Methylosinus sp. H3A: one gene and its partner. The protein of the gene in region 2 binds, or shares a complex with, the protein of the main gene of each other region. Links are inferred from orthologs where the notes say so. Each region holds a gene or a part of one and is shown on either strand. Other genes may lie near its edges.

Evidence for each region.
Region 1: the proteins of mfd (region 2) and uvrA are in contact, whole or in part, in a crystal structure (PDB 4DFC), measured with the Escherichia coli proteins. The link is inferred for Methylosinus sp. H3A from one-to-one orthologs.

What each region holds. Positions count from the first base shown.
Region 1 is NZ_JADNQW010000005.1:4,088,852-4,094,621, forward strand. What follows is about bases 1,408-5,015. They hold uvrA (excinuclease ABC subunit UvrA), read left to right. Parts: upstream 1,408-1,779; coding sequence 1,780-4,815; downstream 4,816-5,015. Other genes in these bases: IY145_RS21940 (glycosyltransferase), read right to left, coding at 4,888-5,015. In the rest of the region: IY145_RS21920 (aldo/keto reductase), read right to left, coding at 1-359; IY145_RS21925 (2Fe-2S iron-sulfur cluster-binding protein), read right to left, coding at 384-713; mtnC (acireductone synthase), read right to left, coding at 717-1,403; more of IY145_RS21940, read right to left, coding at 5,016-5,770. UniProt on the Escherichia coli protein: The UvrABC repair system catalyzes the recognition and processing of DNA lesions. UvrA is an ATPase and a DNA-binding protein. A damage recognition complex composed of 2 UvrA and 2 UvrB subunits scans DNA for abnormalities.
Region 2 is NZ_JADNQW010000005.1:1,466,566-1,472,770, reverse strand. The notes cover bases 2,163-6,205. They hold mfd (transcription-repair coupling factor), read right to left. Parts: upstream 5,885-6,205; coding sequence 2,363-5,884; downstream 2,163-2,362. Other genes in these bases: IY145_RS09900 (succinate dehydrogenase assembly factor 2), read right to left, coding at 5,964-6,205; IY145_RS09910 (dicarboxylate/amino acid:cation symporter), read right to left, coding at 2,163-2,269. Outside these bases: IY145_RS09915 (alpha/beta hydrolase), read right to left, coding at 1-909; more of IY145_RS09910, read right to left, coding at 1,031-2,162. UniProt on the Escherichia coli protein: Couples transcription and DNA repair by recognizing RNA polymerase (RNAP) stalled at DNA lesions. Mediates ATP-dependent release of RNAP and its truncated transcript from the DNA, and recruitment of nucleotide excision repair machinery to the damaged site.

The DNA of each region.
Region 1 (5,770 bases), 2.6 Mb from region 2 along the record:
ATCCGATCGGTTCCGAGCCGGCGCAGCGACTCCTCGGCCGAGCGGATGATGTGGGCCCGAGAGAGACCCTTGCCCAGATTCGGCATGTCCCCGCCGACCTTGGTCGCGATCAGAACCCGATCGCGCTTGCCCGTCGCCTTCAGCCAATTGCCGATGATCGTTTCGGATTCGCCGCCTTTATGGCCGGGCGCCCAGGTCGAATAAGTATCGGCGGTGTCGATCAGCGCGAAGCCGCGATCGACGAAGGCGTCCAGAATGGCGCAAGAGGTCGCCTCGTCCACCGTCCAGCCGAAGACATGACAGCCGAGCACGAGAGGCGCGCAGTCGAGGCCCGACCGGCCGAGCTTGCGATGTCGCATGAGAATGCTCCGCCCGCGGCGCCGCTAGCTATTGCTGTAATCTTCCGGGGCGATGCGGACATGCATGCCGTCGAGGCTCGAGTCGAATTTCATCTGGCAGGCGAGGCGCGAATTGAGCTCTCGGTTGGCGGCCTTGGCCAGCATGATGGCCTCGGCGGGCTCCATGGGGGGCATGGCGACGCCGTCGGGCAGATCGACATAGATTTGGCAGGTGGCGCAGGTGCAACTGCCGCCGCATTCCGCGACCAGTTCCTCTACGCCCGATTTGCGGATCAGCTTCATCATCGTCGCGCGATCCTTGCCGGCGATCTCCGACCTCGTCCCGTCGCGCGTCTCGAGCGTGAATTTCGCCATTCGTCACCGTCCGATGTTCAACGAGGCGAGATCGGAGCCGACCTCATGACCGCTGGCGACGGAGCCGTCGCGCGCGATGCGGATCGTCGCCAGGCCGGCAGTCTTGGCGGCGTCCAATTCGTCCTCGTTTTCCGACAGCAGGAGGATGGACGCCGCGGGCAGGGCCAGACTCTCGCAGATGTCGCGATAGGAGCCGGGCTCGATCTTCTGGCCGAGCGAGGTGTCGAAAAACCCTTCGAACAGGCCGGTCGGATCCTCGGTCGCGCAGCGGCGCAGCAGCAGCTTTTGCGCCTCCGCCGAATTGGACGAATAGACGAACAGGCGAAGCCCGGCGGCAGCCCAGGATTTCAAGCAATCGACCGCATCCGGATAGAGCGCGCCAGCGAGCTCGCCCTTGTCGAAAGCCTCCTGCCAGACGAGGCCCTGAAGGATTTTCAGCGGCGTCGCCTTGCGGCCCTGCTTCATCCAGCGCAGCAGCAGCGATTCCGCCTGCGTGGGATCGAGCTCATAGCCGCCCATCAGTCGCCCGGTCTCCTCCAGCGCCTCCTCCACCACCTCGTCCTCGGCGTGCTCGGCGATGTAGCTCCCGAGCCGCTGGGCGGCGAGGGGCGTGAGCGTATCGGTCATGAGGGCCATGGGCAGGACGACGCCTTCGATATCGATCAAGACGGCGCGGACGGGCTCGCTCATCTCGCCGCCTCCCCCGCGGAAAATTGTCCGTATAGCGCCATCGAACCGCTCGCCTTTCCCGATTGTCCCGGTCCAGACAGCATGATTTGTGCCGCGCCCTTTGGGAGAGACAGCCACGCTCTGGCTATGGCGGGCGCTCGAGCCTGTGGATTAGTGCGTCGCAGCATGGCAAGAGAGGACGGAGGGCGTAAGATCGATCGCCCGTCGGCCCTCACCCTCCCCGCTCTATGCGGGAAAGGGAGGCGGCGACGTTTCGCGAGCATTCGATGAAGCGCCGAATCTGCTCCCCCTCCCGCAAAGCGGGGGAGGGTCGAGGTGGGGGCTTCTCGAGGCCCTCGCCGTCGTCGAACCCGCCGCTCCAGTTTTGGTCGTGCAAATGCGAAGCTCGAAAAAATCCGCCGCCGAGACCACTCTCGACGCTCTCTTCGACGGCAAGGTCATCTCCATTCGCGGCGCGCGCGAGCATAATCTCAAGAATGTCGATCTCGTCATTCCGCGCGACAAATTCGTCGTCTTCACCGGATTGTCTGGATCGGGCAAATCCTCGCTCGCCTTCGACACCATCTATGCCGAAGGCCAGCGCCGCTATGTCGAGTCGCTCTCCGCCTACGCTCGGCAATTTCTGGAGATGATGCAGAAGCCGGACGTCGATCAGATCGACGGCCTCTCGCCCGCCATCTCCATCGAGCAGAAGACGACCTCGAAGAATCCGCGCTCCACCGTCGGCACGGTGACGGAGATTCACGATTACATGCGCCTCTTATGGGCGCGCGTCGGCATTCCCTATTCGCCGGCGACGGGCCTGCCGATCGAGAGCCAGACGGTCTCGCAAATGGTCGACCGCGTGCTGGCGCTGCCGCAGGGAACGCGGCTCTATCTGCTCGCGCCCGTCGTGCGCGGCCGCAAGGGCGAATATAAAAAAGAGATCGCCGAATTCACCAAGCGCGGCTTTCAGCGCTTGAAGATCGACGGGGCCTATCACGAGATCGCCGACACGCCGCCGCTCGACAAGAAATTGAAGCACGACATCGACATTGTCGTCGACCGCATCGTGGTGCGCTCCGACATTGGCGCGCGTCTCGCCGATAGTTTCGAGACGGCGCTGGAATTGGCCAATGGGCTGGCGGTGGTGGAATTCGCGGATCAGGCGAGCCGACCCAGCGAGACCGCCGCGCCATCTGCGCCGGCGGCCGCCTATGCCTCGAACCATTATGCGCCGGACCACATCGTCTTCTCGTCGAAATTCGCCTGTCCCGTCTCCGGCTTCACCATTGCGGAGATCGAGCCGCGGCTGTTCTCCTTCAACAATCCATTCGGCGCCTGCCCGGCCTGCAGCGGTCTCGGCCAGGAGCAGGTGATCGATCCCGATCTCGTCATCCCGGATCCCAAGCTCTCTTTGCGCAAAGGCGCCATAGCGCCCTGGGCGAAATCATCCTCGCCCTATTACCAACAAGCGCTGGAGTCGCTCGGCCGGCATTACAAATTCCGCCTCGACACGCCTTTCGAGAAACTCGACAAAACAGTGCGCGACGTGCTGCTGCACGGCTCGGGCAAAGAGGAGATTCGCTTCTCCTATGACGATGGCGCGCGCGCCTATGATGTGAAGAAGCCGTTCGAAGGCGTCGTCGCCAATCTGCAGCGGCGTTTCTTGGAGACGGACAGCGAATGGGCGCGCGAGGAGATCGGCCGCTATATGTCGGCGGAGCCCTGCAAGGCCTGCCTCGGCTATCGCCTGAAGCCGGAAGCGCTGGCGGTGAAGATCGACATGCGCCATATCGGCGACGTGTCCGACCTTTCCGTGCGCGCGGCGCTCGACTGGTTCCGCGCGCTGCCGGAAAAGCTCGACGCCAAGCGCAATGAGATCGCGCATCGCATTCTGAAAGAAATCCGCGACCGCCTGACCTTCCTCGTCGATGTCGGCCTCGACTATCTCACTCTGTCGCGCGCCTCGGGCACGCTGTCGGGCGGCGAGAGCCAGCGCATTCGCCTCGCCTCGCAGATCGGCTCCGGCCTCACCGGTGTGCTCTATGTGCTGGACGAGCCGTCGATCGGCCTGCATCAGCGCGACAATGACCGGCTGCTCGACACGCTGCGGCGCCTGCGCGATCTCGGCAATAGCGTCATCGTCGTCGAGCATGACGAGGACGCCATTCTCTCGGCCGATTATGTCGTCGATGTCGGCCCCGGCGCCGGCGTGCATGGCGGCCACATCGTCTCCAAAGGCGCGCCGCAGGAGATCATGGACGATCCCAATTCGCTCACCGGCCAATATTTGACCGGCGCGAAGCAGGTGACGCTGCGCCATGCGCTGCGCAAGCCCGACCCCGGCCGCTGGCTGAAGATTTCCGGCGCGCGCGGAAACAATCTCAAAAATGTCGAAGCGAAAATTCCGCTCGGCCTCTTCACCGCCGTCACCGGCGTCTCCGGCGGCGGCAAATCGACTCTCGTCATCGAGACGCTGTACAAAGCCGTGGCGCGGCGCCTCAACAGCGCGCATGAGCATCCCGCGCCTTTCGACAAGATCGACGGGCTCGAGCATATCGACAAGATCATCGATATCGACCAATCGCCGATCGGCCGCACGCCGCGCTCGAACCCTGCGACCTACACGGGCGCCTTCACGCCGATCCGCGAATGGTTCGCTGGCCTGCCAGAGGCGAAGGCGCGCGGCTATGCGCCGGGGCGCTTCTCCTTCAATGTGAAGGGCGGCCGCTGCGAGGCCTGCCAGGGCGACGGCGTCATCAAGATCGAGATGCACTTTTTGCCCGACGTCTATGTCACTTGCGACGTCTGCAAGGGCAAGCGCTATGATCGCGAGACACTCGAGGTGAAATATCGCGAGAAGTCCATCGCCGACGTCCTCGACATGACAGTCGAGGAAGCGGCCGTATTGTTCAAAGCCGTGCCGGCGATCCGCGACAAGATGGAGACTCTAAAGCGCGTCGGCCTCGATTACATTCGCGTCGGCCAACAGGCGACGACTCTCTCCGGCGGCGAGGCGCAGCGCGTGAAGCTCGCCAAGGAATTGGCGCGCCGCTCCACGGGCCGCACGCTCTATATTCTCGACGAGCCGACAACCGGCCTGCATTTCCACGATGTCGCGAAATTGCTCGAGGTGCTGCACGAGCTCGTCGATCAGGGCAATAGTGTCGTCGTCATCGAGCATAATCTCGAGGTCATCAAGACGGCCGATTGGATCATCGATCTCGGGCCGGAGGGCGGCGACGGCGGCGGCGAGATCGTGGCGGCCGGTCCACCCGCCGATATCGTCACCGCGAAGCGCAGCCATACGGGGCGCTATCTCGCCGAAGTGCTGAAGCGCCGTCCGCCGCGCGCGGAAAAGGCGAAGGAGACGAAGGCGGCGAAGGAAACATCTGCGCCCAAGCGCAAGCGCGCGGCACAGGAGCAATAGGCGCTGCGAGCCTGAAGGCTCGCGGTCCAATCCACGCCCCGGACCGCGAGCCTTCAAGCTCGCTTTTCCATTTCAGCTTTTCACGCCGCGGGCGGCGAAATAGGAGTCGATCTTCCCGCGCATCTCGCGCAGGAATCGCTCTTCGCCGAAGCCGAGCGCATGGTCGCGAATGCGCGGCGGCGAAAACTCCCTGCTCTCGAAGCGCGCAATCGCCTCGCTCAACGCTTCGACCGTCTGCGTATCGAAGAAGACGCCTGTCTCATTCTCGACGACGGTCTCGGTCGCGCCGCCGCGGCGGAAAGCGACCACCGGCCGCCCGCTCGCCATCGCCTCGAGCGGCACGATGCCGAAATCCTCCTCGCCCGGAAAGATCAGCGCGCGGCAGCGTGAATAATGCCGCGTGAGCACGTCGAAGGGCTGCGGGCCGAGCACAGACACCGTCGGCCCGGCCTGCTTGCGGATCGCGTCCAGATTGGAGCCGCCGCCGATGACGACGAGCTTCTTGCCCATGGCGTTGAAGGCGTCGATGGCGAGATCGGGCCGCTTATAGCCGACGAGCTCGCCGACCATCAGATAATAATCGCCGATCTCTTCGCGCGGAGCGATGGAGAAGGCGTCGGCGGCGACGGGCGGATGCACGACATCGGCGGAGCGCCGATAATAGCGTTCGACGCGATGCGCGACCGTCGTCGAATTGGCGATGAAATGATCGACGCGCGTCGCCGACAGCGCGTCCCAATTGCGCAGATAATGCGCGAGCGGCGGCATCAAGAGGCGTGTCAGCGGCCCCGACTCCTCGCGATATTCATGGTACATGTTCCACAAATAGCGCATGGGCGAGTGACAATAGCACACATGCAGCGCCTCCGGCGGCGGAATGACGCCTTTGGCCGGGCCCGATTCGCTCGAGATGACGAGATCATAGCCGCGCAGATCGAGCTGCTCGCAGGCCAGC
Region 2 (6,205 bases):
GAGCAGAATTTCCCGCGTGCCCGCCTGGATGAGAGCCGGCGGAAAGCCCTTCTCGAAATCGCCATAGACGGGCGAGACGTAAGGATGGCTCCAATCCTTCTCGTCCGCATAGGCGAGCATGGCGTTTTTGATCTGGCGGTCATAGGCCATGATGGGATCGGCGTCGCGCAGCGTCACGCGCGTGTCGGCGGCGTTGCCGAAATCGGCGGTGAGCGACCATGTCACCACCGCCGCCGGCAGGCCGAGGCCCTGGTCGCGCATTTTCAGCGTCGTCGCGACCGCGAGATTGCCGCCGGCGGAATCGCCGAAAATGGCGATCCGCCGCATCTGCGATCCAGACGCCAGCAGGCGCTTCACCACGGTGACGACGTCGTCGGTGACCTGCGGCCATTTCGCCGCGGGCGCGAGGCGATAGTCGACGACGATCACGCGACGGCCGAAGGCGCGCGCGAGCTTCGTCATTCCGGCGAGCGACCCGCGCGCGTCGAAATACACAAAGGCGCCGCCATGGAGATAGACGATCGCCGACCCGTCGGCGACGAGCCCGCGCGGCTCTATGTCGAAATAGGCCGCGCCGCCGATCTCGACCCGAGACACAGTGACGTCCTGCGTCTTCAGCGCGTCGAGATCGACCTCGCGCGCCGAAGCCGCGGCGGCCTGGAGCCGCGCCCAGCCATTGTGATCGCCGGGCTCCGGCAAAGTGGGAACGGCGGTGCGATTCCTGCCGATCTTCGTCAGCAGCCGCTTGCCGTCCGCCGAGATTGTCGCGGGAACGAAAGCATAGGTCGAGCAGCCGGTGGGATCGGCTCCCAATGTCGGGCGCAGGAGGGCGACCAGCATCATGCCCGCAACTGCGCAATGCGCGAGCGCTTCCTTCAAGCTCTCACCCGGATCCGAAGAACGTCCCACGCCGTGCGCGGCATCTCGCAGGCGAGATTGCGCGAGAAATTTTGCCGGCGCTTTTCTCGCTCGCGACAAATATTTCCGTTCCGTGATGCGCCTTCGGATTTTGCCGCGCGACGCGGCCCGGCTATTTCTCCTCCCGCACCTTGCCGTCCAACAAGCAGCTCACCGTCACATCGCCCATCACATTGATCGCCGTGCGGCAGCGGTCCAAGAGCCAGTCGACCGTCAGCAGCAGCGCGATATAATCCGTCGGCAGCGACACGGCGCGGAACACCATGGTCATGGTCACGAGGCCGGCTTCCGGAATGCCGGCCGCGCCCACAGAGGCGACGACCGAGGTCAGCACCACCAGAAACTGCTGACCGAGCGTCAATTGCAACCCCAGCAATTGCGCGACGAACAGCGCCGCCATCGCCTCATAGAGCGCCGTGCCGTCATTGTTGAAATTGGAGCCGACCAGCGCGCCCATGCTGGCCGATTGCTCGCGCAGGCCCACCTTGTCGCGCAGACGCTCATAGGTCAGCGGCATTGTCACTGTGGAGCTGCCGGTCGAAAAGGCCATGAGCAGCGCATCGCGCACGCCGCCGACGACATGCAGCGGGCTCGCCCATGAGCCGAACCTTATGCGCAGCGCATAATAGAGGAATTGCAGCGCCAGCGCGGTCAGCACGGCGATGAAGAATCCGCCGAGCGCGAAAAAATCGCGAAAGCCTTTCACCCCGACGATGCTGGCGACGAGGCCGAAGACGGCGAAGGGCACGACATCGATGATCCAATGCAGAATGGTGATGAGGCTGGTCAGCGCCACATGCACGAGATCCTCGACCGTGCAGACCTCATGCGTCTTCAGCCCGCGCAGCGCTATGCCGAAGGCGATCGCGATGAAGATGACGCCCATCACCGCGCCATTGTCGGAGAAGGGCCCGACGATGCTCTTGGGCACGCTGTCGAGGAATTGCGACAGCGGATCGGCGCCGCCCCCCACGGGCTTGGCCGCCGGTGCGCCAGGGACGGCCGACATCCAGGCGCCGGGCTGCAACACATTGGCCACAGCGAGGCCGATGAAGATCGCCACCAGCGTATTGGTGAGCAGCAGCGTGACGAGACGTAGCGCCTGTCGTCCGCCCAAATGCGCGCGCATCAGCGCCTGCACGATGGCGAGCAGGATCAGCGGCGGCGCCAGAGCGCCGAGCAGGCGCAGGACGAGCTTGGCCGGCGTCTCGAGGATTTGCGCCGCATCGCCCAGCGCGAGGCCGGCTCCGACGCCCAGCGCCACGGCGGCGATGATGCGAGCATAGAGCGGCGTCGCGCGCCAATAGCCGAGGAGGCCGGAGAGCTTTTCGATGTCATTCGTCGAATGCAATGGACTATCCTTCGTAATCATATTCGATCGAATAGTCTGCGCGTCTCGCGGCGCGCGGTCCAGTGCGTCCGCGCATAGCGCGCAAAGACGGCGTCACGCCGCCTTTTTCTTCTCCGCAATCGACACCAACGTGCGCAAGATTCGGCGCGCGCCCTCGAGACGGCTCTTCATATCGGCGAAATCGCGGATGAAGACGATCTTCATGTCCGGGCGCACCTTTGCCTGCGTGCCCGGCTCCATGACGAAACGCGCGAGGCCGGCGGGATCGGCGAAATTGCCGTCGCGGAAAGCGACGATGACGCCCTTGGGCCCCGCCTCCAGCTTCTCCACATGCGCCCTTCGGCAGAGCGCCTTGATGGCGACGATCTTGAGCAGCAGCTCCACCTCCGGCGGCGTCGGGCCGAAACGGTCGATCAGCTCCGCCGCGAAGGATTCGATGTCCTGATCCGTCTCCAGCGTCGAGAGGCGGCGATAGAGCTGCAGGCGCAAAGTGAGGTCTTGCACATAATCTTCCGGTATCGTCACCGGCGCTCCGATGGCGATGGTCGGCGACCAGGCCTCCTCCTCCGGCTCCTCTATGCCGGCCTTCAGCAGGGTGATCGCATCGCCCAGCATCTGCTGATAGAGCTCGTAGCCGACCTCCTTGATATGGCCGGACTGCTCCTCGCCGAGAAGATTTCCGGCGCCGCGAATATCGAGATCGTGGCTGGCGAGCTGGAAGCCGGCGCCCAGCGTGTCGAGGCTCTGCAGCACTTCGAGACGCTTTTGCGCTTGCGGCGTGATCGTCTTATTGGCGGGCGTGGTGAACAGCGCATAGGCGCGCGTCTTGGCGCGGCCGACGCGTCCGCGCAGCTGATAGAGCTGCGCGAGGCCGAACATATCGGCGCGCCAGACGATGAGCGTGTTGGCGGTCGGAATGTCCAACCCGGATTCGACGATGGTGGTCGAGAGGAGAATGTCAAATTTCCCCTCGTAGAAGGCGGTCATGCGCTCCTCGAGATCGCCGGCCGCCATTTGCCCATGCGCCATGACGAATTTCGCCTCCGGCACGGCCTCGCGCAAAAAGGCGGCGGCGTCCTCCAGATCTTCGATACGAGGACAGACGAAGAAGGCCTGGCCCCCGCGATAGCGCTCGCGCAGCAGCGCCTCGCGCACGATGAGCGGATCGAAGGGAGAAACAAAGCTGCGCACGGCGAGGCGATCGACCGGCGCGGTGGCGATGAGCGACAATTCGCGCACGCCGGTCATGGCGAGCTGCAAAGTGCGCGGGATGGGCGTCGCCGAAAGCGTCAGCACATGCACTTCGGCGCGCAGCTCCTTCAGCCGCTCCTTATGGCCGACGCCGAAATGCTGCTCCTCATCGATGATGACGAGGCCGAGATCCTTGAAGGAGATCGCCTTGCCGAGCACGGCATGGGTGCCGACGGCGATATCGACGGTTCCATCCGCAATGCCGGCCTTGGCGAGGCGCATGTCAGAGGCGTGAGTCATGCGCGACAATTGCGCGACGCGAATCGGCAGGCCGGAGAAGCGCGTCGAGAAAGTCTTGTAATGCTGACGCGCGAGCAATGTCGTCGGCACGACGACGGCCACTTGGCGGCCATTGATCGCCGCGCAGAAGGCGGCGCGCAGCGCCACTTCCGTCTTGCCGAAGCCGACGTCGCCGCAGACGAGCCGATCCATCGGACGGCCAGAGCCGAGATCGTCGAGCACGGCCTCGATCGCCGCGGCCTGATCCTCCGTCTCGTCGTAAGGAAAACGCGCGCAAAATTCGTCGTAGAGTCCTTCCGGCGGGACGAGCTTGGTCGCCTGCCGCAGACTGCGCTGCGCCGCGATCGCGATGAGGCCCTTGGCCATCTCGCGAATGCGGTTCTTCAGCCGCGCCTTGCGCGTCTGCCAGCCGACGCCGCCGAGCTTGTCGAGAACGGCCTCCGTATCCTCGGAGCCGTAGCGCGTCAGCAGCTCGATATTCTCGACCGGCAGATAGAGCTTGTCGCCTCCGGCATAGTGAATCTCGAGGCAATCATGCGGCGCGCCGGCGGCGGTGATCGTCTCCAGGCCGATGAAGCGGCCGATGCCGTGATCGACATGCACGACGAGATCGCCGGCCGAGAGCGCCGCGACCTCGCCGAGAAGATTTTCCGTATGCTTGGTCTTGCGCCGGCGGCGCACGAGGCGGTCGCCGAGAATATCCTGCTCGCCGAGAATGGCGAGGCCTTCCGTCTCGAAGCCATGCTCCACGCCGAGCACGGCGAGCGCCGCCGCGCCCTTGCCGAGCGCCAGCGCCGCCGGCAGAGAGGAAACCGTCTTCAGATCGCGCAGCCCATGCTCGGCGAGCACGCTGCCGAGACGCTCGCAGGACCCATCCGACCAGCCGGCGACGACGACGCTCTTGCCGGCGCCGCGCAGCGCCTTCACATGCTCGACGGCGACCTCGAAGACATTGGTGTCCTCATTATTGCGCTCGGGCGCGAAATCGCGGCCGGCGCGGGCGGCGCAATCGATCGTCTCCTTGCCGGCGCCGTCGGGCGCGGCGAAGGGCGAGAATGTCGCGAGGCTGCGGCCCTCGAGCTTGCCGCGCCATTCCTCTATGGTGAGATAGAGCTGATCCGGCGGCAGCGGCTTGTAGTTGGAGTCGGCCGGGGCGGCGTCATAGGCGAATTTGCGCGCGTCGTAATAATCGGCGATCTGCGTCAGCCGCTCGCCGGCGGCTTCCTCGACCAGCGGATCGAGCAGCAGCGGCGCCTCGCCCACATAATCGAAAACACTGCCCATGCGCGCATAAAAGAGCGGCAGCCAATGTTCCGCGCCCTGATGGCGGCGGCCCTCGCTGATCGCCTCATAAAGAGCATCGCCGCGCGTTTGGCCGCCGAAGCGCGTGGTGTAGGCTTGGCGGAAGCGCCGCATCGTGTCGCTGGTGAGGCGCAGCTCGCTCATCGGCACGAGATCGAGCGAGCGCAATTGCCCAATGGTGCGCTGGCTCTCTGGATCGAAGCTGCGAATCGATTCGAGCGTGTCGCCGAAGAAATCGAGGCGGATCGGCCCCGGCATTCCCGGCGCGTAGAGATCGACGATACCGCCGCGCTGGGCGTATTCGCCGGTCTCGCGCACGGTGGAGGAGCGCAGAAAGCCGTTGGTCTCGAGCCAGAGGGCGAGCTCGTCCAGACGCACGACATTGCCCGGCGCGGCCGAGAACGTGTCGGCGGCGACGCTTTCCAGCGGCGGGACGCGCTGGAGCAGGCAATCCACTGTGGTGACGAGAACGCGCGGCCGCTCGGCCGAGGATTTGGAGCGGGCGAGCCGCGCCAGCGCCGTCATGCGGCGGGCGGAGATGGCGGCGTTGGGCGAGACGCGATCATAGGGCTGGCAGTCCCAGCCGGGGAAATCCAGCGCCTCCGCCTCGGGCGCGGCGAATCGCAACGCCTCGCGAAAGGCCGCCGAGCGTTGCGCGTCGCGCGCCACATGGACGAAGACGGCCGGCCGCCCTTCCGCGACGCGGGCCAGCGCGCGGGTGAGATCGGCGGCGACGAAGGCGTCGAAACCGTCCGGGACATTCACGAAGCGGAGCTTGTCGCCTTTTTCGATACGGGCGACGGCGGATCGAAGATCGGTCATGATCCTGTCGGGTCTTTAGAGCTGTTTGAGTTCGCATGTTCTTGTCCGAAAACCGCTTCGCGGTTTTCAGGAACATGCTCTAGAGATCGAGCGGCTTCTCATGGTTATGGAAAGCCGCGATCCGGCGGAAAAGGGGCGTGTCATAGCGCGCCGGAACCGGCTCGGCGCGCGACAGCCAGCGGAAGACCTCGTCGTCCTGCGCGTCCAGCAGCGCTTCGAGATCGTCGAGCTCGGCCTCGGGCAGAGCGGCGATCTCGGCGTCGACGAAACGGCCCATCAAAATGTCCATTTCGCGCATGCCGCGACGCCAGGCGCGAATTT